Regions from separate parts of the Allobosea sp. 05T439 genome, predicted to be linked through region 2. Evidence: predicted binding sites of a transcription regulator. Region 2 holds the regulator's gene; each other region holds the start of a gene.
What was found. The regulator LexA, encoded in region 2, represses DNA repair genes until DNA is damaged. The targets are predictions, from matches to a motif close to TGTTCNNNNTGTGTTCNG.

Region 1: the regulator LexA is predicted to act here: its motif matches at 3,330-3,347, upstream of AC1DIO_RS24955 (ATP-dependent helicase).
Region 3: the regulator LexA is predicted to act here: its motif matches at 4,521-4,538, upstream of AC1DIO_RS14265 (PA0069 family radical SAM protein).

Annotation. Positions count from the first base shown of each region.
Region 1 is NZ_JBFTKP010000027.1:37,345-44,816, reverse strand. Features, by position in the region: gene ligD (non-homologous end-joining DNA ligase) at 1-159, shown strand, start outside; gene AC1DIO_RS24965 (DUF1236 domain-containing protein) at 275-691, opposite strand; gene AC1DIO_RS24960 (hypothetical protein) at 814-1,065, opposite strand; gene AC1DIO_RS24955 (ATP-dependent helicase) at 1,240-3,312, opposite strand; gene AC1DIO_RS24950 (DNA topoisomerase IB) at 3,446-4,459, opposite strand; gene AC1DIO_RS24945 (hypothetical protein) at 4,490-4,714, opposite strand; gene AC1DIO_RS24940 (fumarylacetoacetate hydrolase family protein) at 4,787-5,503, opposite strand; gene AC1DIO_RS24935 (ABC transporter substrate-binding protein) at 5,676-6,689, shown strand; gene AC1DIO_RS24930 (ABC transporter ATP-binding protein) at 6,686-7,472, shown strand, end outside.
Region 2 is NZ_JBFTKP010000012.1:126,243-133,595, forward strand. Features, by position in the region: gene gltA (citrate synthase) at 1-382, opposite strand, end outside; gene gltX (glutamate--tRNA ligase) at 652-2,070, opposite strand; gene AC1DIO_RS16200 (ComEC/Rec2 family competence protein) at 2,229-3,887, shown strand; gene AC1DIO_RS16205 (hypothetical protein) at 3,994-4,461, shown strand; gene lexA (transcriptional repressor LexA) at 4,455-5,159, opposite strand; gene AC1DIO_RS16215 (molybdopterin molybdotransferase MoeA) at 5,241-6,452, opposite strand; gene moaC (cyclic pyranopterin monophosphate synthase MoaC) at 6,449-6,937, opposite strand; gene trpC (indole-3-glycerol phosphate synthase TrpC) at 6,934-7,353, opposite strand, start outside.
Region 3 is NZ_JBFTKP010000010.1:148,628-158,029, forward strand. Features, by position in the region: gene AC1DIO_RS14240 (uracil-DNA glycosylase) at 1-286, shown strand, start outside; gene AC1DIO_RS14245 (cytochrome ubiquinol oxidase subunit I) at 437-1,867, shown strand; gene cydB (cytochrome d ubiquinol oxidase subunit II) at 1,881-2,885, shown strand; gene ypfJ (KPN_02809 family neutral zinc metallopeptidase) at 2,995-3,876, shown strand; gene AC1DIO_RS14260 (glycosyltransferase family A protein) at 3,979-4,467, opposite strand; gene AC1DIO_RS14265 (PA0069 family radical SAM protein) at 4,595-5,785, shown strand; gene rnhB (ribonuclease HII) at 5,837-6,448, shown strand; gene AC1DIO_RS14275 (site-specific DNA-methyltransferase) at 6,639-7,823, shown strand; partial or broken gene mutY (A/G-specific adenine glycosylase) at 7,804-8,874, opposite strand; gene AC1DIO_RS14285 (demethoxyubiquinone hydroxylase family protein) at 8,967-9,402, shown strand, end outside.

The sequences.
Region 1 (7,472 bases), on a different contig from region 2:
GCCATCCAGCGGACAGCCGCGCGCTGGGTTTCGCCCCTGCTGGTTGCCGAGATCGAATTCCGCGGCTGGACCGATGACGGCAAGCTTCGCCATGCGACTTACAAGGGCCTGCGCGACGAAGCCGGTGCTGCGACGATCTTTCGGTTCGATGATGCATAGGAGTCAGGACCGAGCCAGGGCCGGACATCGCGGACAAGGCCACGCGTTCGCCAGGCAGCAAACGGCCCGCCAACGGAAGCCGCTGGCGGGCCGAACGGTTGGACGATTGTGCTGATCACTCGATGATCTGAACGATCCTGCGGGTGCCGGGCTCGACCAGCACAGTGCGGTTATTCACGACCGTATAGCGGTACTGGGTCGCGCCATACTCGCGCGGCACTTCGCGATAGGTCACGCCCTCATTCGGGAGCACGGTGCCGACCGCGAGCGGCTCGGCATAGGTGTAGGACGGCACACGCTGCTCGACCACATAGGTCTTGAAGCGGGGGGTGTTGTCGCCGACGATGCCGCCTACGACAGCGCCACCCACGCCGCCGACAACAGCACCGACCGGACCGCCGACGATCGCCCCGCCCACGGCGCCTGTCGCCGCGCCGGCAGCTGCACCACCCTGCGCGCCCTGCGGATTCTGGGCGAATGACGCGACGGGCACGAGAATCAGGGTCGCGGCGAGAGCAAGTTTCTTCATCATCACAGATCTCCTTCGCTGAGGGTTCTGTGTTCAGGAACGGGCTCGATTCCGGTTTGTTCCACCGATCGGCATCCGGACGTTGGTGTCCCGCGAGAGGCCGCCTCCGCCGCGAACGGCCGCAATCAGGTCTCGGCCTGGGTCACCCCAAGCTTGTGCCAGAGCTGTTCCCTGTCCATGCAGGAGACGTCGTAGGTGACCTGCCGGCCCTTGAATTCCGGTCGTTTTCCGAACTCCAACGTCATCGCGCGCGCGATGTCGTCGATGCGGGCCTCGCAGGCCTGCACCGTGGTGAAACCCAGTTCGCTGATCCGGGCGGCGGTGCAGGTCGCTTCGCCGGAAATGCAGGCGACAATCACCATCGTGAAGGCATCCATGGAGGCACTCCGAGTGAAATCGAGTCAGGCCAGCCATTAAGGCTGGGGTTTCTGGGTTACCGAGAGCTTAAGGGGAACAAGCAAGATGCGGGCCGGCGCCACCGGCGCAGGCCGATCGCGCCCTGTGCGGTCGCATCGGCTTACCCGAAAACCGCAATCCTCCGGGCCGATGCTTCAGCGCCACATGCCCTTGAGCCGTGCCGATACGTCAATTCTCACGCCGCTGCGGTGTTGCATGGCGGCCTGAGCCTGCTCGATGGGCCAGGTCGCCTGCTCGAACAGGTGCAGCAGGGCATGCGGGATGAACCGCGTGCGTGCCGCGTAGACATGCCGATCGCCTCGCGCGGCCTGGCCATGAGTGAAGAAGCGCTGCGGCACGACCAGATGCAGGTCGTCCCTGGCGCGCGTCATCGCGACATAGAGCAGCCTGCGCTCCTCCTCGATCTCGGCGGTCTCCCCGACGGCAAGGTCACTGGGAAGACAGCCGTCCACCGTGTTCAGCACAAAGACCGACTTCCATTCCTGTCCCTTGGCGGAGTGGATGGTCGAGAGGATKAGAAAATCCTCGTCCAGCGATGGCGGACCCGCTTCATCGCTCGTTGCGTCGGGCGGATTGAGGGTGAGCTCGGTGAGGAAGCGCTCGCGGGATGGATAGCCGGAGGCGATCTGCTCCAGCTGAACCAGATCGGCTCGACGCGTGGTGAAATCCTCGTGAATGCGCTCCAGGTGAGGGTCGTACCAGAGACGGGCCCGTTCGAGGTCTGCCGGCCAGCCTATCCCTGAGCGCAGCGCCCGGAATGTCGCAACGAAATCCGGCCAGGCGTCGCCCGTACGCGCGGGCGCCGACAGCTCCGCGAGGCCTGCTGCGAAATCATCTGCCGTGCCGGCCTGATCGAGCACGCGTTGCGCGGAGGTCGGCCCCACGCCCGGAAGCAGCTGCAGCAAGCGGAACCCGGCGACCCTGTCGCGCGGATTCTCGACGAAGCGCAGCATCGCCAGCATGTCTTTGACATGGGCGGCATCGAGGAATTTCAGCCCGCCGAACTTCTTGTAAGGAATATTGCGCCGTGTCAGCTCGACCTCCAGCGGGCCGCTGTGATGCGAGGCGCGAAAGAGCACCGCCTGCTGCTTGAGCGTGTGCCCCGCCTCCCTGTTCTCCCGCACGCGCGTCGCGACGAAGCGCGCCTGGTCGGCTTCGTCGCGAACATTGACGAGTTGGGGCTTGCCGCCCGACTGGCGGTCGGTCCAGAGGTTCTTGGTGAAGCGCTCGCGGGCGAGCTCGATCACCCCATTCGCGGCGGCCAGAATGGGCTGGTTCGAACGATAGTTCTGATCCAGCGTGACGACCTCAGCCGGTGGGCTGAAGGCCTGGGGGAAATCGAGGATATTGCGGATCTCGGCGGCGCGGAACGAGTAGATCGATTGCGCGTCATCGCCGACGACGGTGAGCCCCTGGCCATCGGGCTTGAGCGCCAGCAGGATCGAGGCCTGAAGCTTGTTGGTATCCTGATACTCGTCGACGAAGACATGGTCGAAACGTCCGCCCATCTCCGCGGCAAGGCTGGGCTCGCTTGCGGCCTGGGCCCAGCACAGCAGAAGATCGTCGTAATCAAGGACGTTCTGGGCCTGCTTGGCCTCGACATAGGCTGAAAAGAGCTGCTTCAGCTCCCCTGCCCATGATGCGCACCAGGGAAAGGAAGCACCCAGCACGGCCTCAACCGGCTCTTCGGCATTGACGCAGCGCGAATAGATCGCAAGGCAGGTGCCCTTCTTGGGAAAGCGCCCTTCCGTTTTCGAGTAGCCAAGCTCGTGACGAGCGAGGTTCATCAGGTCGGCGCTGTCCTCGCGGTCATGGATCGTGAAATGCGGATCGAGCCCAAGCTCCGGCGCGTAATCCCGGAGCAGCCTTGCTCCCACGCTGTGAAAGGTCCCGGCCCAGGTCAGCGCGTCGGTCATGACGGCAGCCCCCTCTCCCAGCACGTCGCGCGCGATGCGCTCCACCCGCCTCGCCATCTCGGCTGCAGCGCGTCGGGAGAAGGTCAGCATCATCATGCGGCGCGGGTCCGCACCGTTCAGGATCAGATGCGCGACACGATGCGCGAGCGTGTTGGTCTTGCCGGATCCCGCCCCCGCGATCACCAGCAAGGGACCCGGCTGCGTGCCGACGCCGTGCTCCACCGCGCGGCGTTGCGCGGGGTTGAGCCTGTCGAGATAGCTTGGTGGCGCCAGCGAATCGAGAGCGAACATGTCTCATATTCGATCATTTTTCGCGTTTTGTTCGCAACGCAAAAGATCGGGAATAGGGCAGCCGTCCTGAGCCAGATGGCCGAAGCCCTATGGCAGGATCGGTTTCGACCTGATCATGAGGCGGCGATTCACCTCACCCAGCCAGCGAGGCGAGCGCCCGCTCGATCCGGGAACAGCCGCCCCTGGCGCGCGCCTTCTCGAAGGAGGCCGCGAGCTTCCCGTTGGCATAGGCCTTCACCACGATGGCGTGGACATAGCTCTTGCGCGTCACGGCAGGCGTGTTCGCCAGTTGCTCCGAGACGGCGCGCATGATCTCGGCGAGCTGACGCTTCTCGCTGCCATCGCCGATCATGATTTGGCTGGCCAGCAGCAGTTCGGCGGCCGCAGCGTTCCCCGCCAGCATCCTCAAATCCTTGGCACTGATGGCGAGGCCGGAGATCTCGCGGAGATAGGCGTTGATGTCGCCGGCATGGACCGGCGTCACCTTGCCGTCCTCGTCCCGGTATTGCAGCAGTCGCCGGCCGGGCAACTGCGCAATCCGGGCAAGTGCTCGGGCGAGCGGGCCATCCTGCCGCGAGCATGCGATCTGCTTTCCGCCCTTGCCGCGAAACAGCAGGTCGATCCGCGAGGCCGTCAACGCGACATGGCGCTTGAGGAGCGTCGAGGCACCATGGCTGCTATTGCTCCTCGCATAGGCCTCGCCGCCAACGCGCAGATGGCAGCGGTCGATGATGGCGACTGCGCAAGCCAGCGTTTTCCTGCGGCAGAGCGCACGCGCCTTGAGATCATCGGCGACCGCCTTGCGCAAACGGGGCAGCGCGTCGATCAGCAGCCGCAATCGCTTCAACTTGCGGCGTTCGCGGACCCGCTCCCATTCGGGATGATAGAGATATTGCAGCCGCCCGGCCTCGTCCCGCCCGACCGCCTGGAGATGGGCCCGTGGATCGGCCGCGATGCGCACCTCGCGATAGGCGGGCGGAATTGCAAGTGAGCGGATCCGCTCAAGCAAGGCCGCGTCCCGGACGGGCTCGTCAGTGGCGTCGAGATAGGCAAAGCCCCTGCCGCGCCGGCCCCTGCGGATCGTCAGATCTCCGGGATTGACGATCCGCAGCCGACCAGGGGCGCGGGATGGCTTGCCGGCGACCATGGCGTTACTGCTTGCCCAGCGCTTCCTGCATCAAGCCGCTTCCCGGCGGTTATGATGGCGGCGCACGAGTTCTTCGGCGTAGGCCAAGTCAGCCTGCGTGAAGGCCGGCACCGGATCCGTGAGGATGGCGGTGAGGACATCCCGGTCGCGCTGGCCATTCGCTATCACAAAGGCGAGCGCATCCCTCGTCTCGCGTTCGGCATGAAGCTGGGCCACGAGGGCCGCAATCAATCTGTCCTTGGCCGATAGCTGCATGGCAAAACCTCCGCAGGAAGCTTCGCGATAAACACGGTCGGGCCAGCGCTTGTTCCGCCCAGGCGCAATCTGTCAGCCCGCCAGCGGCGACGCGCCGATCGTGACGGTGAGCGCGCCGAGGCGCTCGATGCTGCCGACGAGAACATTACCGGGAAGGACCGCGCCGACGCCATGCGGCGTACCGGTCATGATCACATCGCCGGGCTCGAGCGAGTAATATTTCGAGAGTGTCGCAATGATCTCGGGCGTGCGCCAGATCATCAAGGACAGGTCGGAATCCTGGCGTGCGACACCGTCGACCTCGAGGCGGATTTTGCCCGTCGACGGGTGGCCGACCTGTTCGACCGGGTAGATCGGGCCGCAGGGCGCCGAGTGATCGAATGATTTCTTAAGTTCCCACGGGATCCGCGGGCCGTCTGGCGTGTCGAGCAGCTTGCGGCGGGTCATGTCGAGGCAGATGCCGTAGCCGAAGACATGCTCGAGCGCTTCGTCCTGAGGGATGTTGTAGCCGCCGGACTTCATCGCCACCATGAGCTCGAGCTCGAAGTGAAAATCGTCCGTCATCGGCGGATAGGGAACGACGCCGCCGTTCTGGACGATTGCATCGGCCGGCTTCTGGAAGATCAGCGGGAAATCGCGGGTCTCGTCGCCGCCCATCTCCCTGACATGGGCGACATAGTTGCGACCGACGCAGTAGATCCGCCGGATCGGGAAGCGCGCCGAGGAGCCCTCGATCGGCAGTGACTGGAGGGTCGGCGCCGGAACGGCGAAGTCTGCGAGTGTCGTCATCTGGGAAGCCATGCGCTGGGTCACGATCGGGACAGCATATGGGCCGGCTCGATCCTGTCCAGATAAATCTGCATATTTTTATCACACGCCAGATAATCTGAATTTATTTGACACGTTTGATCGATAATGCATCGTTCGCTAATCCGTATCAGAAAAACGCAAGGGGAGCGGGATGAAACGTAGGCAGTTCATGGCAGCGGCGGCGGGCCTGCCGCTTGCGCTCGCAGCGTCGCGTGTTCATGCGCAGGCGCAGGATGAGCTCACGATCGTCTATCCGAGCCCGGGCGGGCTGGGTTATTTCGCCCTCTATGCCGCGATCGGCGAAGGTTATTTCGCCGAGGAGAAGCTCAAGATCCAGCCGCGCAGCGTCAATGGTTCGGCCCAGGCCATCCAGGCGCTCCTTGCGGGCCAGGCGCAGCTCGCCCATCCCGGTCCGGGGCCGCTGATGGCGGCGCGCGAACGGGGCCAGGATCTGGTCTACATCTACAATTACTTCACCCGCAGCCAGTTCAACCTCGTCGTGCCGGAGGCTTCGCCGTTCCAGAAGCCCACCGACCTGAAGGGCAAGGTCATCGGCGTCGGCACGGCAGACGGGGCGGAGGTCGCGTTCGTGCGCTCGATCTTCGACGCCGAGGGCATGAAGGAAGGCCAGGACTACAAGTTCATCACGGTTGGCGAGGGCGGCATGGCTGTCGCCGGCTTCATGCAGAAGGCGATCGACGCCTATGCCTCCGACACCGCGGGCGCGGCCACGCTGACACTGCGCGGTGTCAAGCTGCGCTCGCTGACACCTCCGCCGTTCCAGTCCTTCTTCGGCAACGGCTATGTGGTGACGCGGAAATATCTCGACGAGAACCGCAGCATGCTGGAGCGCTTCGGCCGCGCGCTGGTCAGGGGCACCAAATTCGGGATCGACCCGGCCAACCGGGCCGCGACCCTGAAACATGCCCGCATGGGCAATCCGCAACAGCTGGAAAACATGCCCTTCGCCGAGGCTCTGCTCGACGTCTATTACAAGCTGACCAGTCCGATCGATCCCGCCAAGGGTTTTGGCTACAACCACCCCGCCGCCTGGGAGATGTGGCAACAGACGCTCGTTGCCTCGGGCGATCTCAAGAAGCCGCTGGCCGACCTGACCAAGGCCTATTCCAACGATCTCGTCACGGCCTGGAACGCTCCGCGATGACGGTGGCGGCGACTGTATCGGCCGAGGCGCGACCTCGGCCGGTCTACGAACTCGCGCAGGTTTCGAAATCCTACGGCGAGCGCGTGGTGGCGCTGGAGAACGTCGATCTGGTTCTCCGGGAAGGTGAGTTCCATTCGGTCATCGGCTCGAGCGGCTGCGGGAAGTCGACGCTGCTCAAGATCATGGCGGGCCTGACACCGCCTTCGAAGGGCCGGGTGATGCTCGCGGGGACACCGGTGCTGGGCGCCCGTGCCGATATCGGGATGATGTTCCAGCAGGCGACGCTGTTTCCGTGGCGGACGACGCTCCAGAACATCCTGCTGCCGGTCGAAGTCCGCGAAGGGCGCGCTGCAGCCGAGACGGCCGCGGCGCGTGCTCGCGTCCTGCTCGAACTGGTCGGGCTGAAAGGGTTCGAGGACACCTACCCCTCGCAGCTCTCGGGCGGCATGGCGCAGCGCGCCGCGATCTGCCGGATGCTGATCTCGGAGCCGAATGTGCTGCTGCTCGACGAGCCGTTCAGCGCACTCGACGAGATCACCCGTGATTTCATGAACATGGAGCTGCAGCGCATCTGCCGCGAGCGCAACGCCTCGGCCTTCCTGGTGACCCATTCCATCGCCGAGGCCGTCATCCTCTCCGACATCGTGCATGTGATGTCGTCGCGCCCCGGGCGGATCGTGCGCAGCATCCCCATCGCCCTGCCGCGGCCGAGGACGCTCGACATGACCACGCTGCCGCTCTTCGGCGAGTATGTCGGTGTGATCCGCGGCCTTCTCGACAAGG
Region 2 (7,353 bases):
CGCGTCGGAAGCCCTGGAAGAAGCGGGCCATCTGCTCGTGCACCATGGTGTGGCGCGTCACGCGGTAGTCGAAATCCGCCTTCTGCGCCGCGGTCGGCAGGTCTCCGTAAAGCAAGAGATAGCAGGTCTCGAGAAAGTCGCCATGCTCGGCAAGCTGCTCGATTGGATAGCCGCGATGGAGCAGAACGCCCTCGTCGCCATCGATATAGGTGATCTCCGACTCGCAGCTCGCGGTCGAGGTGAAGCCGGGGTCATAGGTGAACATCCCGGTTTGTGCGTAGAGCTTGCTGATGTCGATGACGGATGGGCCGATCGATCCGGTCTTGACCGTCAGGTCGACGGTCTTGCCGTCCACACTCAGCTGGCTGTTGGTTCCGCTCATCGATACCGATCCTTTCAGGCTCGCTGCTGATCAATCTTCGTTCCATCCGAGCCGGCACGAATGGGTGCCGGAACGGCAATCATCATCCGAGTGGCTCTGCGTAACGGCCATGTGACGGGATTGCAGGCAAAGGAAGGTACATCCGACTGATATTAAAGCAATATTCATACCGGGGCGCCGCTTCGGACACCCTCGGCATATGCGGCGTCACTAGCCCATTTGCCCTTGGGGTTCAACCAATCACAAAGGCGGGGCTGCCCCGCCTTTGATCACGTTTGATCGCTGAGACGAGCGAGCGTTTCCTCGCGGCCGAGCACCGCCATCACATCGAACAGGCCGGGCGACTGGCTCCGTCCGGTGAGTGCGGCCCGCAGCGGCTGCGCCACCTGTCCGAGCTTGAGGGCATGTTCTTCGGCGAAGGCCCGGACCGCGGCCTCGAGCGGAGCCGGTGTCCAGTCGTTCACCGCGGCAAGCTTCTCTGCCAGGCTGGGCATGCGCTGGCGGGCGCCCTCGTCGAGCAGCGTCGCCGCCTTCTGATCGAGTGCGAGCGGACGCTTGGCAAAAAGATAGGAGGCGCTGTCGAGCAGCTCGATCAGCGTCTTGGCTCGCTCCTTCAATCCCGGCATCGCAGCAAGAAGCTTGGCTTCGAGAGCCGGATCGAGCTCGGGGCCGAGGCCGTGCGCGGGGCCGATTTCCGGCAAGATGCTCTTCAGTGCATCAAGCAGGTCACGGTCATCGGACTGGCGCATGTAGAGCCCGTTCAGGCTCTCCAGCTTCGCGTAGTCGAAGCGTGCCGGGGAACGGCCGATCGAGGAAAGATTGAACAGCGAGACCATCTCTTCGGTCGAGAAGATCTCCTGGTCGCCATGGCTCCAGCCCAGCCGGAGGAGGTAGTTGCGCAGGGCCACCGGCAGATAGCCCATGGAGCGATAGGCATCGACACCGAGCGCACCATGGCGCTTGGAGAGCTTCGCGCCGTCCGCCCCATGGATCAGCGGGATATGCGACATGCTCGGCACGCGCCAGCCCATCGCCTGGTAGATCTGGGTCTGGCGGGCGGCGTTGGTGAGATGGTCGTCGCCACGGATGACATGGGTCACGGCCATGTCATGGTCGTCCACGACGACAGCGAGCATATAGGTCGGGTTGCCGTCGGAACGCAGCAGCACGAGGTCGTCGAGATTCTCGTTCTGCCAGACGACGCGGCCCTGCACCTCGTCCTCGACCACCGTCTCTCCGGTCTGCGGCGCGCGCAGGCGGATGACCGGCTTCACGCCGGCCGGCGCGGTTGCCGGATCGCGATCGCGCCAGCGTCCGTCATAGCGCATGGGACGGCCCTCGGCGCGCGCCTTCTCGCGCATCTCCTCGAGTTCCTGCGGTGTCGCATAGCAATAATAGGCCTTGCCGGCGGCGAGCATCTGCTCGGCGACCTCGCGGTGCCGGGCCGCACGGGCGAACTGGTAGACGGTCTCGCCGTCCCAATCGAGGCCAAGCCAGGACAGGCCGTCGAGAATCGCCGCGATGGCCGGCTCGGTCGAGCGTTCGCGGTCGGTGTCCTCGATGCGCAGCAGCATCTTGCCGCCATGGCGACGGGCATAGAGCCAGTTGAACAGCGCGGTACGCGCGCCGCCGATATGCAGGAATCCGGTTGGAGACGGCGCGAAGCGCGTAACGACCGCATCACTCATGAAAGGCAGGCTCCGGCAGGACGGGAAATGAGGCCGACAGAGCGGCAGAGGAACAAGACGTCGAAGGGACATGACAACCGACGCCGCCCCTGTAACATGCTGATGGGGCCGACGTTAAGCGCAAGATCGCATCTGGTTGGCTGACCGAGGGACGGCCTATGCGCGAGGCGCCGCCAGACCCGAGCCGGCTGCGCGGCGCGCGTGTTCGCGCCGTACCATTCCGCATTCCCGAGATATGGTTTCAGGACGCTGCCATTCGGTTGTTTCTCGCCGAATGGCGCGCGCGCTTCCTGGGCGCCATCGCGATCGAGGCCGGACGAAGAAGGCTGTTTCTCTGGCTGCCGGTGCTGATGGGAGCCGGCATTCTGCTCTATTTCGCGGCTGATCGCGAGCCATCCTTCTGGGTCCCGCTCTCCGGCTTTGGCGTCTCCGCTGCGATGGCAGCGCTGTCGCGCGCCCGACGCCCGGTCATGCTCGCTTGCGTCGGCCTTGCTGCCATCTTCGCCGGCTTTGGTGCCGCGGCCTGGCGCACGGCGACGATCGCAGCACCGATGCTCGATCGAATGCGCGTGGGACAACTCACCGGCTTTGTCGAATCGGTCGAGGCGCGCGACGCCGGCGCGCGCCTCGTGATCCTGGTGACCGGCATTGCCGGGGTGGAGCCTGAACGCCTGCCACGGCGGGTTCGGGTCAACGTCAAAGGTGGTTCGGTTTCGCCGGGCGATCACATCGCTGCCGTCGCGCGCCTCCTGCCGCCGCCCGGTCCAGTGCGACCAGGTGGCTACGACTTCGGGCGCGACGCCTTCTTCCGAGGGCTTGGTGCAGTCGGGACCATCCCCGGAAAGATCACGCTCGCCCCACCACCCTTGCAGCCACCGCTCGAGCTTCAGATACGCGCGACGGTCGACCGGGCGCGCAATGCCCTGACGGAGCGCATCGCCGGGATCGGGGGAGGGCAGGCTGGCGCGATGGCGGCGTCGTTGGTTACTGGCAAGCGCGGCCTCATCACGGAGGCGACCAATATCGACCTCCGCGCGGCCGGAATCTATCATATCATCTCGATCTCGGGCCTTCACATGGTGCTGGCCTCCGCCACGATCTTCGGCCTGGTCCGTGGCCTGCTGGCGCTATCGCAAACGCTGGCATTGCGCTGGCCCATAAAGAAACTCGCCGCCCTGGCCGCGATGCTCGGCGCCACGGCTTATTGCATCTTCTCGGGAGCCGAGGTCGCGACGGTGCGCTCGCTGATCATGACATTGGTCATGCTCGGTGCGATTCTCGTCGATCGCCCGGCGCTCAGCATGCGCAATCTGGCTCTCGCTGCGATGATCGTTCTGCTGCGCGAGCCTGACGCGCTGCTTGGTCCAAGCTTCCAGATGTCCTTTGGCGCTGTCGCGGCGCTGATCGCCTTTGCCGAGCGCTGGGAGGATCGCGGCCACTCCGAGGCGCCGGCGAACCTGCCTTGGCCGCTACGGCCGATCTGGATCGCGGTGGTCGGGCTCACGGTCACGACCGTGCTGGCGACGGTCGCAACCGCACCGTTCGGTGCCTATCACTTCCAGACCTTCAACCCCTTCGGTCTGCTCGGCAATGCGCTCGCCTTGCCCTTCGTTTCCCTGATCGTCATGCCTGCCGCTGTCTTCGGCGTGCTCGCCTATCCCTTCGGCCTGGATTGGCCGGCTTGGGCGCTCATGGGAGTCGCTTCGGACTATGTGCTGCAATCCGCGCGCTGGGTTGCGGGATTCGACCACTCCGCGGTGATCATTCCTGCATTCGGGGCCGCGGCGCTCGCATGCTTTGCCGCTGCGCTTCTCTGAATCACGCTCTGGACGACACCGCTGCGCTTCCTGGCCGTCGCCCCCCTGATCGCGGGACTGCTCGTGGCAGCGAAGCCCGACAGGCCCGACATCCTGATCGAACGCGATGGTTCCGGCATCCTGGTCCGCGGGGGCGATGGTCATCCTGGCGGGGCAACCGAGCCGCTTCGTGCTGCAGCAATGGCTGAACGCAGATGGCGATAATCGCCGGACTGACGACAACAGCCTGCGGGAAGGCGCGGCCTGCGACACGTTGGGTTGTGTCGTCCGCAGCAAGGATGGACGAAGCGTTGCCTTTGCACGTGATCGCCTGGCCATCGTCGAGGACTGTCGGCGCGCCGATCTCGTCATCACGCCGATTCCGTGGAACGCTCCGTGCGCAGCACGACTGATCGACCGCAGGGCATTGTCGCGCGATGGCGCGACCGCCCTTGTCGGCAACAAGGGCGGCTGGCGCGCCCATCTATCAGAGCAGGATGGTGTCGATCGTCCCTGGAGCCGCAAGCGGGAGCGGCCTGCAAGCACGCCGGCTTTGCCGCTGGCGGCTGTCGAAGAACACGAGCCGCTTCAGTAGCGCCGCATCAGGTTGACCAGGCGGCCCTGAATCTTGACGCGGTCCGGTCCCAGCACCCTTGTCTCATAGGCGGGATTGGCAGCCTCGAGCGCGATCGAGGAGCCGCGCTTGCGCAGTCGCTTCAGCGTTGCTTCCTCGTCATCGATCAGAGCCACGACGATATCCCCGGTATTGGCCGTGTCCTGACGCTTGATCACCACCGTATCGCCGTCGAGAATGCCGGCTTCCACCATCGAGTCGCCGCGAACCTCGAGGGCAAAATGTTCACCGGGGCCAAGCATGTCGGCAGGCAGTGCCACGGTATGGCTGCGGCTCTGGATGGCGGAAATCGGTGTACCGGCGGCAATCCGCCCCATGACCGGAATCGCAACCGTGGAGCGCACATCTTCGTCCGGGGGCGGTGCGATCGGCCGGACCTTGCCAAGCCCCCCTTGGACGACGGAGGGGCTGAACCGTCCGCGCGTCGCCTGAGGGCCGCCGGCCCCTTCGGGCAGCTTTATGATCTCCAGCGCTCGGGCTCGATTGGGAAGGCGGCGAATGAACCCGCGCTCCTCCAGCGCCATGATCAGGCGATGGATACCGGACTTGGAGCGCAGATCGAGCGCGTCCTTCATCTCGTCGAAGGAGGGGGGCACCCCTGTCTCGCGCAGGCGTTCCTGGATGAAACGAAGCAGTTCGAACTGTTTGCGTGTCAGCATGGTTCCCGCCGGCGCTCTTTGTATGGAATCGAAACAAAGCACGAACACCATACAGGTTCGCGTTGTGTTCCGCAAGCGCGCTCAGCGTAGGCGGATGATCCGGCAGTTGTCGCCTTTGTTTGCCGGCGCAGCAAACGATTCGCGAATGAGTAGCGCGTCGGCGCGGGCAAGAGTGGCCAGCATCGACGAATCCTGCTTGGCGAAGGGCGTTGCCAGCCATCCTTCCGGAGTGAGCGTCAGTTCCGACCTCATATAGTCTCGCCGCTCATCATTTGCCGGCAAATTTCTTCCGACGATTGCAGGCTCACTCAGATCGCGCTCCGGTTCCGGTACGCCCAGGAGGGTCCTGAGCAGGGGCACGACGAAGAGATGTCCGCAAACGATGGACGAGACGGGGTTTCCGGGCAGGCCGAGCGCGACCATGCGGCCGAGGCGGCCCATCATCATCGGCTTGCCCGGCCGCATGGCGATCTTCCAGAAGCCGAGCGCCATGCCTTGACCGATCAACGCTGCCTGGACGAGATCGTGCTCACCTACCGAGGCTCCTCCGAGGGTGATCAGCACATCGGCATCGGCCTTCCGTGCCTGGCCAATCTTGTCGGCGAGATCGGCATGATCATCGCGGGCAATCCCGAGATCGAGCGCCGTGCCGCCGGCCTGCTCGACCAGCGCGGCGAGCGCAAAACTGTTGGACGCGACGATCTGGTCGGGTCCAACCGGCTCGCCGGGCTGGACCAGTTCGTCGCCAGTCGCGAGGATCGCGACCAGTGGCTTCCGACGCACAGTGAGCATGGGGTGGCCCATGGCTGCCGCGAGGCCGAGGCTCGCACTGTCGAGCCGGCTGCCGGCGAGAAGCAACACCTCGCCCTCGGAGAAGTCCAATCCTGCCTGACGAACGAACTTGCCGCGCTCGGCGTCCTCGCGCACGCGGATCGTCGCAGTGCCGACGCCGTCCGCATTCTCCTGAATCAAGATCGTATCGGCGCCCTCCGGAATCGGAGCACCGGTGAAGATGCGAACAGCCTCATTGGAGCGGACCATCCCTGAGAAGGAACGACCGGCAGCCGATTCGCCGATGACACGCAATTCATTTGCCGGCGCAATATCGTCTGCGCGAACGGCGTATCCGTCCATTGCGGAGTTGGCAAAGGGGGGCTGGGTCCGAAGCGCCTGCAGGTCGGCGGCGAGCACGCGCCCTACGCATTGTGCGAGTGGCAGGGTTTCTGATGGTGTCGGTGCCGGAACGCTGTCGATTAGCGCCTTCAGGGCGACGGGGACGGGCGTGAGGCTCATCGCGCAGTTTCCGGGAGATCGAAGGTGCCGGATTTTCCACCTGACTTGTGGACGAGCCTGATGCCTTCGATCCGCATCGCCCGGTCGACCGCCTTGACCATGTCGTAAACTGTGAGGCAGGCGACGCCGACAGCGGTCAACGCCTCCATCTCGACGCCGGTCTGTCCCTTCATCTTGACCTCAGCGCTCACGCGCACCCCGGGCAATGTCTCGTCCAGGGTGAGGTCGACGCTGATCTTGCTGATCAGCAGCGGGTGACAGAGCGGGATCAGTTCATGCGTGCGCTTGGCGGCCATGATTCCAGCCAGGCGCGCCGTGCCAAGCACGTCGCCCTTCTTGGCGTCGCCATCGCGCACGATCGCCAGGGTCCCGGGCTGCATGACGACACAGCCCTCGGCGACAGCGATGCGCGAGGTCTCCTCCTTGTCGCCAACATCGACCATATGGGCCTGGCCGCTGGCGTCGAGATGGCTGAGCTTGCTCATGCTGCGCTGCGCGCAGAACCGGTCAGGAGATCACGGGTCGCAGCGGCGACATCGTCCTGCCGCATCAGGCTCTCGCCGACGAGGAAGGTGTTGACGCCGGCGCGCTGCAACCGTGCGATGTCGGCATGACTGAAGATGCCGCTCTCGCCAACGATGATGCGGTCCGCGGGGACGCGCGGTGCAAGTCTCTCGGTGACGGCGAGATCGACGGCAAAGCTGCGAAGGTCGCGATTGTTGATGCCGAGCAAGGGGCTGTCGAGCTCGAGGGCGCGATCGAGCTCAGCTTCGTTGTGAACCTCGACCAGCACGTCGATGCCGAGTGACTTTGCCGCCTCGTTCAGCGCGCGGGCTGTCCCGTCATCGACGCCGGCCATGATGATCAGGATACAGTCGGCGCCCCAGGCGCGAGCCTCGAA
Region 3 (9,402 bases), on a different contig from region 2:
GACGCCGCAGGAGGTCGCGATCTGCCTGCCGTTCATTCAGCGGCAGATCGAACTCGCCAATCCCGATATCCTCGTCTGCATCGGCGGCCCCTCTGCCCAGGGCCTGCTCGGCTTCACCGGCATCCTCGCCTCGCGCGGCAAGTGGACCGAGTACGATATGGGCACAAGGCGCATCCGCGCCCTCGCCACGCTTCACCCCGCCTATCTGTTGCGCCAGCCCCTGCAGAAACGCCTCGCCTGGCGCGACATGCGGGCGCTCAGGACAGCGCTCGACGCAGCCAGCTAAAGTATTCGCCTGCGACAACGCAGCCCTGCCTCTGCGACATTCCGGCCCCTCGCGCAGTTTCGGATTTGACTAAATTGCCGCGCAGCGACGATGCTGTGCGGGCAGAGTCGTTTCAAGCCGCTCGTGCGGCGTGCCGGCCGGAGCCTTGCGATGGAAATCGACGCTTTTCTGCTTTCGCGTATTCAATTTGCTTTCACGGTTTCCTTCCACATCGTCTTCCCCGCCTTCACCATCGGGCTTTCCGCCTATATCGCGACATTGCTCGGCCTCTGGCTGAAGACCGGCGACGACAAGTTTCACCTGCTCGCCCGGTTCTGGACCAAGATCTTTGCGGTCTCCTTCGCGATGGGCGTCGTTTCGGGCATCGTGCTGTCCTACCAGTTCGGCACGAACTGGAGCCGGTTCTCGACGGTGGTCGGCAACGTCATCGGTCCACTGATCGGCTACGAGGTTCTGAGCGCCTTCTTCCTCGAGGCCTCCTTCCTCGGCGTCATGCTGTTCGGCTGGAAGCGCGTTCCGCCCTGGCTGCATTTCCTGTCCGCGGTGATCGTCGCCGCCGGAACGGCCTTGTCGGGGTTCTGGATTCTCTCGGCCAATAGCTGGATGCAGTATCCGACCGGCCACGAGATGCGCGACGGCATCGCCTATCCGGTCGACTGGCTGCAGATCATCTTCAATCCGACCTTCCCCTTGCGCTTCATGCACATGATGACGGCGGCCTATCTGACCACCGCCTTCGTGGTGCTGGCGACGGGAGCGCGCCATCTCCTGGCCGGGACGAGCATCGAGCCTGCCAGGACGATGGTGCGAATGGCGATCCTGATGATCGCCCTGACGGCTCCGATCCAGGCCATCATCGGCCACCAGCACGGCGAGGACACGGCGAAATACCAGCCGGCGAAGCTCGCAGCGATCGAAGCGCATTGGGATTCGTCGAAGCCCGGCGCTCTGGTTCTCTTCGCCTGGCCCGACGAGAAGGCCGGCATCAACCGCTACGAAATCGCGATTCCCGGGCTCGCCAGCCTCGTGACCCATGGCAGCATGAGCGCTCTCTTTCCCGGCCTGAATGATTTCGCGCCGCAGGACCGGCCGCCCGTCAAGATTCCCTTCTTCGCCTTCCGGCTGATGGTCGGCATCGGCTTCCTGATGATCGGCTTCGGCTGGCTCGGTGCCTATCTCTGGTCACGTGGCAAGGTGTTCGAAGCACGACGTTGGCTCTGGCTGGCGCAATACACCTGGCCACTCGGTTTCGTCGCCATCCTCGCCGGCTGGTTCGTGACCGAGGTCGGGCGCCAGCCCTGGCTCGCAACGGGTGTGCTGCGTTCGGTCGACTCCGTCTCGCCGGTGACGGCGATGCAGGTCGCAATCTCGCTCGCGCTCTTCGTCTGCGTCTATTCCGTGGTCTTTGCGGCCGGGATCCTGCTGATGAACCGGTTGATCGACAAGGGCCCCGACGCTCTCCTCGCCACGGACCCACCGGAGCAGCCTTCGCAGCGAACGCTCAAGGCGACGCAGGATGACGCCTCTGTGCTGTTCGGCGACGGGCATCCCGGCGACGACAAGATCCAGCCGGCGAATTGAGGGGAGAGCTGAGATGGAATGGTATCTCCCCGTCATCTGGGCCGTCCTGATCGGTACTGCCGTGATGCTCTATGTCGTGCTCGACGGTTTCGACCTCGGCATCGCGATCCTCTTCCCGACGACCAGGGACGAGGGCGAACGCGACCAGATGATGAACTCGGTCGCGCCCTTCTGGGACGGTAACGAAACCTGGCTCGTGCTCGGCGGCGGCGGCCTCTGGGTCGCCTTTCCGACCGCCTACGCCATCATCATGCCGGCCTTCTACACACCGATCATCCTGATGCTGCTGGCGCTGATCTTCCGCGGGGTCGCCTTCGAATTCCGCTGGGTCGCCAAGCCGCATCACAGGAAATGGGACATTGCCTTCTGGCTCGGCTCGACCCTTGCGGCCTTCGCTCAGGGCCTCGTGCTCGGTGGCTTGATCCAGGGCATCACCGTGAGCAACCGCGAGTTTGCCGGCGGCCCCTTCGACTGGCTGACGCCGTTCTCGGTGATGTGCGGGGTCGGCGTCGTCGTCGGCTACGCGCTGCTCGGCGCGACCTGGCTCGTCTTCAAGACGGAAGGTGCCGTCGCGGACAGGGCACGGCACCAGGCGAAATGGCTCCTGCTCGGTCTGATGGCTTTCGCTGTGATCGTCTCGCTGTGGACGCCCTACGCACATCCGCGCATCGCCGAACGCTGGTTCACGCCGTCCAACCTGCTGCTGCTCTGGCCATTCCCGGTCCTGACGGCGTTCTGCGGCTATATGGTCTGGAAGCGGCTGCACGGGCAGCACGAATTCACACCCTTTGCCTTCACCATCGCGATCTTCCTGCTCTGCTTCCTGGGACTCGCGATCTCGAACTATCCCTATCTGGTGCCCCCGAGCCTGACGATCTGGGATGTGGCCGCAGCGCCGTCCTCCCATATCTTCGTCCTGATCGGCGTCTGCTTCCTGCTGCCGATGATCCTGTTCTACACGGCCTTCGTCTACTGGACCTTCCGCGGCAAGGTGAGGGCCGACAGCGGCTATCACTGAGGTAACAGGAAGAACCTGGGGAACCACCCGCGCGCGAGCCGGTTGACGAATAGCTTGAGTTCCGGGCCTCTCTCCACGAGATTGCTCGGGACTAGACGGGGACTCCGCCATGCGTTGGGAAGATTATCGCCAGTCCGAGAATCTCGAGGACAGGCGCAATGGCGGCGGCGGCTTCGCGGGGCTTCCCGGCGGGCGCGGCGGTGTCGGCATCGGAACTATGGTCGTGCTTGGCCTTGTCGGCTGGGCTCTCGGGATCGATCCGCGCATCCTGATCGGTGGCGCCGAAATGCTCGGGGTCGGGCGCAGTGCTCCGACCCAGGAGAGCCGCCCGGCCTCAGGCCCGCCGCAGGATGAAATGGGTCGCTTCGTTTCGGCGGTGCTGGCGCAGAACGAGGATATCTGGACCAAGATCCTGCCGCAGCAGGCGAACCGCCGCTACGAACCGCCGAAGCTCGTGCTGTTCTCGCGCATCGATCGCTCGGGGTGCGGCACGGCACAGGCAGCGATGGGGCCGTTCTATTGCCCCGAAGACAAGAAGGTCTATCTCGACCTCTCCTTCTTCCAGGAGATGCAGCGCAAGCTCGGCGGTGGTGGTGACTTCGCCTATGCCTATGTGATCGGCCACGAGGTCGGCCATCACATCCAGAACCTGCTCGGTATCCTGCCCAAGGTGAACCAGCTGCGACAGCGCATCTCGGAGCGCGAATCGAATGCGCTGTCAGTGCGGGTCGAGCTGCAGGCGGACTGCTTCGCCGGCGTCTGGGCGCATAATGTCCAGGCGATGGGCCGAATCGACCAGGGCGATGTCGACGAGGCGATGCGGACGGCGGCGGCGATCGGCGATGACCGGCTGCAGCAAGCCTCGCAAGGCGTGGCCGTGCCCGATTCCTTCACCCACGGCTCGTCGGCGCAGCGCACACGCTGGTTCACGACCGGCTTCAAGTCCGGCTCGCTGCAAAGCTGCGATACCTTCCGGACGAACCAGCTTTAGATCATCGGACCCGATCTCGTATCCGATCCGATCTCACCTTCTGGGGTTGCGTCGGCTTTCCCCGAATACCGCGATCCACCTTTCGGGCCGATGCCTTGCGTCTCAGGATACGGCACGCTCCCGGCGCACCGAGAGACGCCGCGGCGCGGCATTCAGCCGCCCGGCCAGAACCAGCCCCTTCGGCACCACAAGGCCGGCCCGCAGCCGACGCGGGCCGAATGACAGCGCGGCGCGCTCCTTGAGCGCCGCAGCAACCCCGCTCAGCGGCAACAGGGCCGGCCTGTCGGGCGCCAGCAGCAGATGGCGCTCGGTCGCCTGAATCCAGTTTGGCTGCAGGATGTCCCCGGCGCTCAACAGAAGCAGCCAATCGCCGCGCGCCTGCGCGGCACCGGCATGCCAGCTTTCAGGCACGGCCGCCCTGACATAGGTCGCACCCGTCGCATCGGCGAGGCGTTCCACCTCCCCCTCACCATCCGCATCGACGACCACGGCATGGCCGAGGAAACCTTCGGCAACGGCCGGGATCAGCGCGGAAAAAGTCGCAGCGAGTGCTCTGGCCGGTCCGTCGGCCCTGATGACGGCTGTAAGCATGGCCCATTGATTATGACGCAGCGCAACATGCCGCAATCCCGCCACTTGCATTTTGTTCCCTATATGTTCACATTGATGGTCACGGAAACGCCGATTCTTACGGCCCTCTCAGGAACGGCTCAGCGCCATGCAGCAAGCCAGACCCAGTTCGCGACCGATCGCAGCCCAGCCGCTCAGGCGGCATGACGGCGAAACCCTGTCGGCATCCGCGCGTGTCGCTCCGGCTGACCCCCTCGCCTATGCCGGCCACCGCATCGATCCGGAACGACGGCGCGGGCGCGGGGCAACGATCAATCCAGGCGGACGCTTCGAGACCGAGCAGCGCGTCGCCGAAGATGATGGCTGGGGCTCTCTCGGCGAATTACCAGCCTTCAAGACCGAAGTCGCGATCGAGAAAGCGCGCACGATCATCACGCGGAATGATTCGCCGGATATTTCGTTTGACCGCTCGATCAACCCCTATCGCGGCTGCGAACATGGCTGCGTCTACTGTTTCGCGCGGCCGAGCCATGCCTATCTCGGGCTTTCGCCTGGGCTCGATTTCGAGAGCAAGTTGACAGCCAAGCCCGACGCCGCGCTGCTGCTCGAGAAGGAATTGTCTGCACCGTCCTACCAGCCGCGCACCATTGCGATCGGCACCAATACCGACGCCTATCAGCCGATCGAGAAGAAGCTGCGGATCATGCGCTCGATCCTGGAGGTGCTGGCGCGCTTCCGCCACCCGGTCGGCATCGTCACGAAATCGGCACTGGTACAGCGCGACATCGACATCCTGGCGCCGATGGCAGCGCAGGGCCTCGCCAAGGTCGCGATCTCGGTGACGACGCTCGATCCCAAGATCGCGCGCGGCATGGAGCCGCGCGCCGCCGCGCCGGCGAAGCGGCTGGAGACGATCAAGCGGTTGTCGGATGCCGGCATTCCGGTGACCGTGCTGGTCGCGCCGATCATCCCCGCGATCAACGAGCAGGAAATCGAGCGCATCCTCGACGCCGCCAAGGCCGCCGGGGCGCGCGAGGCCGGTTACGTGCTGCTGCGGCTGCCGCTGGAGGTGAAGGATCTCGTCCAGGACTGGCTCCTGACCCACCATCCAGACAAGCTGCGCCATGTCGTTTCGCTGATCCGCTCGACACGCGGCGGCAAGGATTACGACTCGGCCTGGGGCCAGCGTCAGGTCGGTTCCGGTCCCTATGCCTGGATGATCGGGCGGCGCTTCGAAATGGCAGCCGAACGCCTCGGCTTCAACGCGACGCGGTTGCGGTTGCGCAGCGACCTCTTCCTGAAGCCGGAGAAGGAAAAGGCACAGCTCAGCCTGTTCTAGACGACGGCCTTCCGGCATAAGCCCGGCAACGATTTCTTTCCTGGACCGGGCATGGCCGCCGATTTCAGCCGCGAGGCGCACGCAATTGAGCAAGGATTCTGGCCATTGGCCGGCGTCGACGAGGTCGGACGCGGGCCGCTGGCCGGGCCAGTGGTGGCGGCTGCCGTCATTCTCGACCCCGGCCTGATTCCGGCTGGCCTCGCCGATTCGAAGGAACTCAGCGCCGCAAGGCGCGAAGCGCTGTTCGGGGAGATCGCCAAAGCCGCGCTCGGTATCGGGATCGGCAGCGTCACAGCGCAGGAGATCGACGCGCTCAACATCAGGCAGGCGACGCTGCTCGCCATGAAGCGCGCGGTTGCCGGTCTGCCTGTCCAGCCGCGGCATGTGCTGGTCGATGGCAACGACCCTCCCACTCTGCCCTGCCCCTGCGATGCGATCATCAAGGGCGACGGCAGCGTGGCCTCGATTGCGGCCGCATCGATCATCGCAAAGGTGACCCGCGACCGGATGATGGCGCGCCTGGCGACGCATTATCCGGCCTATGGTTTTGCCGGGCACGCCGGATATGGCACGGCCGCGCATCGCGCCGCGATACAGACCCACGGCCCGTGCCCGGAGCACCGTTTTTCCTTCGCGCCGATCAAGGGCGTCTGGCGGCGCTGAGCGGTTGTGCGATGCCCGCGACACGTTAGCCGTTTCTTAACACCCGATCCGGATTCAGCTGGTTTGCCAATGCACTAGGCAAAAACTGCAGCCCCAAAACGAGACGCATTTTTTTCAACCCGGAAACCCGGCTTTTACCCTGACTCCCCCAAGATCGCGACTGTTGAAGTTGCGTAAATGGTTCGGCGTCATGGGTACCTCGCGTACCGGGACTGCCAGCGCCGCCGTCCGGATTCAGGTTTCGCGTACCGGACGGCCTGCGCTGCAGTCTCGGATGAAGGCTTCGAGCCTTTCATTTGATCTTCCGCTCGATCAGGTCGTCGTCGGCGACTGCATCGCCGCGCTCGACCGCCTGCCTCCGGCAAGCGTCGACCTCGTCTTCGCGGATCCACCCTACAATCTTCAGCTTGGCGGCGATCTCCGCAGGCCTGACGACAGCCTCGTCGATGCCGTCGACGACGACTGGGACAAGTTCGCCTCCTTCGCCGAGTATGACGCCTTCACGCGAGCCTGGCTGACCGCCTGCCGGCGGGTGCTGAAGCCGGACGGCGCAATGTGGGTGATCGGCTCCTATCACAACATCTTCCGCGTCGGCGCGATCCTGCAGGATCTCGGCTTCTGGATGCTGAACGACATCGTCTGGCGCAAGGCCAACCCGATGCCGAACTTCCGCGGCCGGCGCTTCACCAACGCGCATGAAACACTGATCTGGGCGGCGCGCGGCGAAAGCTCGAAATACACCTTCCATTACGAGGCGTTGAAGGGCGGCAATGACGACCTGCAGATGCGCTCGGACTGGTATCTGCCGCTCTGCACCGGCGAGGAACGTCTGAAGGACGCGTCCGGCGCCAAGGTGCATCCGACTCAAAAGCCGGAGGCCCTGCTGGCCCGCGTCATGCTTTCGGCTAGCAACCCCGGCGACGTGATCCTCGATCCGTTCTTCGGCACCGGCACCACGGGTGCCGTCGCGAAGGCTCTCGGTCGGCGGTTCATCGGCCTTGAACGCGACCCGGTCTATGCCGAGGCGGCGCGCAAGCGCATCGCCGCTGTCCAGCCATTGCCGCCCGAATCGTTCTCCACCGCGCCTTCGAAGCGCAGCGAACCGCGCGTGCCCTTCCTCAGCCTGGTCGAGGCCGGGCTGGTCAAGGCCGGTGAGAGTGTCGTCGACGAGAAACGCCGCCACAAGGCGACGATCCGGGCCGATGGCACGCTGTTGCTTGGCCCGGCTGTCGGCTCGATCCACAAGGTCGGAGCGCTGGCCCAGGGGTTACCCGCCTGCAATGGCTGGACCTTCTGGCATGTCGAGCGCCCGGAAGGGCTGACGCTGCTCGATTCACTGCGCGGCGAGATCAGGGCGCAGATGGCAGCGGCCTGAGCGCCTCGAGCCCTGCCTCGAGCGCTTTCAGGAAGACCGCCGGGAACGGCTCGTCACGGAGCCGCGCCAGCGGGGTGAAGCGGGAGCCTTGCGGCGCCGGCGTCGCCCGCGGGGCACGCGCGACAAGGACCGTGAGCTCCAGCGGAAAATGGGTGAAGACATGGCGAACGGGCGTTGCCAGCCTGCGCCACTGCGCCGGAAGCGGAGCATCCTGCAAGGCGTCAGCGAGGCGGTAATCCGCGCTCCATTGACCGGTCGGCACCTCCGCCATGCCTCCAAGCAGCCCCTTGGCCGGCCGCGTCCGCAGCAGAACCGCGCCATCCTCGCGCAGCAGCACGAAGGCAGCCCCGTAGCGGGTTGCCCCAGTCTTCTTCGCCGCCTTCCGCGGAAAGGTCTCCTGTGTCCCCGCCGCCCGTGAGACGCACGGCGCCTGCCACGGACAAATGCCGCAGGCTGGCGAGCGCGGCGTGCAGATCGTGGCGCCGAGATCCATCAGTGCCTGCGCGTAATCGCCCGGTCGTTCCGACGGCAACAGGGCCAGGGTGCGCTCCCTGATCAAGGGCTTGGCCCCCGGCAAAGCATCCTCGATTGCAAAGAGACGGGTCATGACGCGCTCGACATTGCCGTCAACCGCAACCGCCGGCCGGTTGAAGGCAATGGCTGCGACAGCGCCTGCCGTATAAGTTCCGATGCCCGGCAGTTCGCGCAGGCCTTCCTCGGTATCGGGAAAGCGACCCGCGTGCAGCGCCGAGACCGCTTTGGCGCAAGCATGCAGATTGCGAGCCCGCGAGTAGTAGCCGAGGCCGGCCCAGGCCTGCATGACCTCCTCGCTCGGCGCGTCGGCAAGAGCCCCAACCGTCGGGAACCGTGCCATGAACCGTTCGAAATAGGGCTTCACCGCCGCTATCGTGGTCTGCTGCAGCATGATCTCTGAGACCCAGACGCGATAGGGTTCGGCCCTCTCGCCGGGCAAGGCACGCCAAGGCAGGACACGGCGGTGGCGATCGTACCAGTCCAGGAGATCGGCGGCAGTCGCAGCAGGGGCGCGCATTGCGAGGGTCATGTCCCCGGTTTAGCGTGCCGTCCCCCAGCCGCAAGATGCTAACGTCCAAGATGCTAACGTCATTGAGCTCCCGCGATCACATGACCATATCGCCGGAGAGCCCTTCACCCCACGACGCCCTCACGATCAAGCGGATCGTGCGCGTGAACCATGCCGGGGAATACGGCGCGATCCGCATCTACTCCGCGCAGATCGCAGTGGCGAAGCGGCTCACGCCCGACATCGTCCCGGCTTTGCAGCAGATGCTCACCGACGAAATCGACCATTGCGTCAGGTTCTATGCGGCCATGCCGGCACGCGGTTCACGTCCCTGCCGGATCATGAAGCTGTGGAGTCTCGGTGGCTCGCTGCTCGGCTTGATGACGGCATTGATGGGGCGACGCGCGATTTGGGTTTGCACCGCAGCGGTGGAAGAGACCGTACACCGTCATCTCGATGAACAAATGCATTTCCTACAGGGCCGAGACGCCGATCTCCACGCCGTCATCAACAGCATCCGCGAGGAAGAGCTGGCGC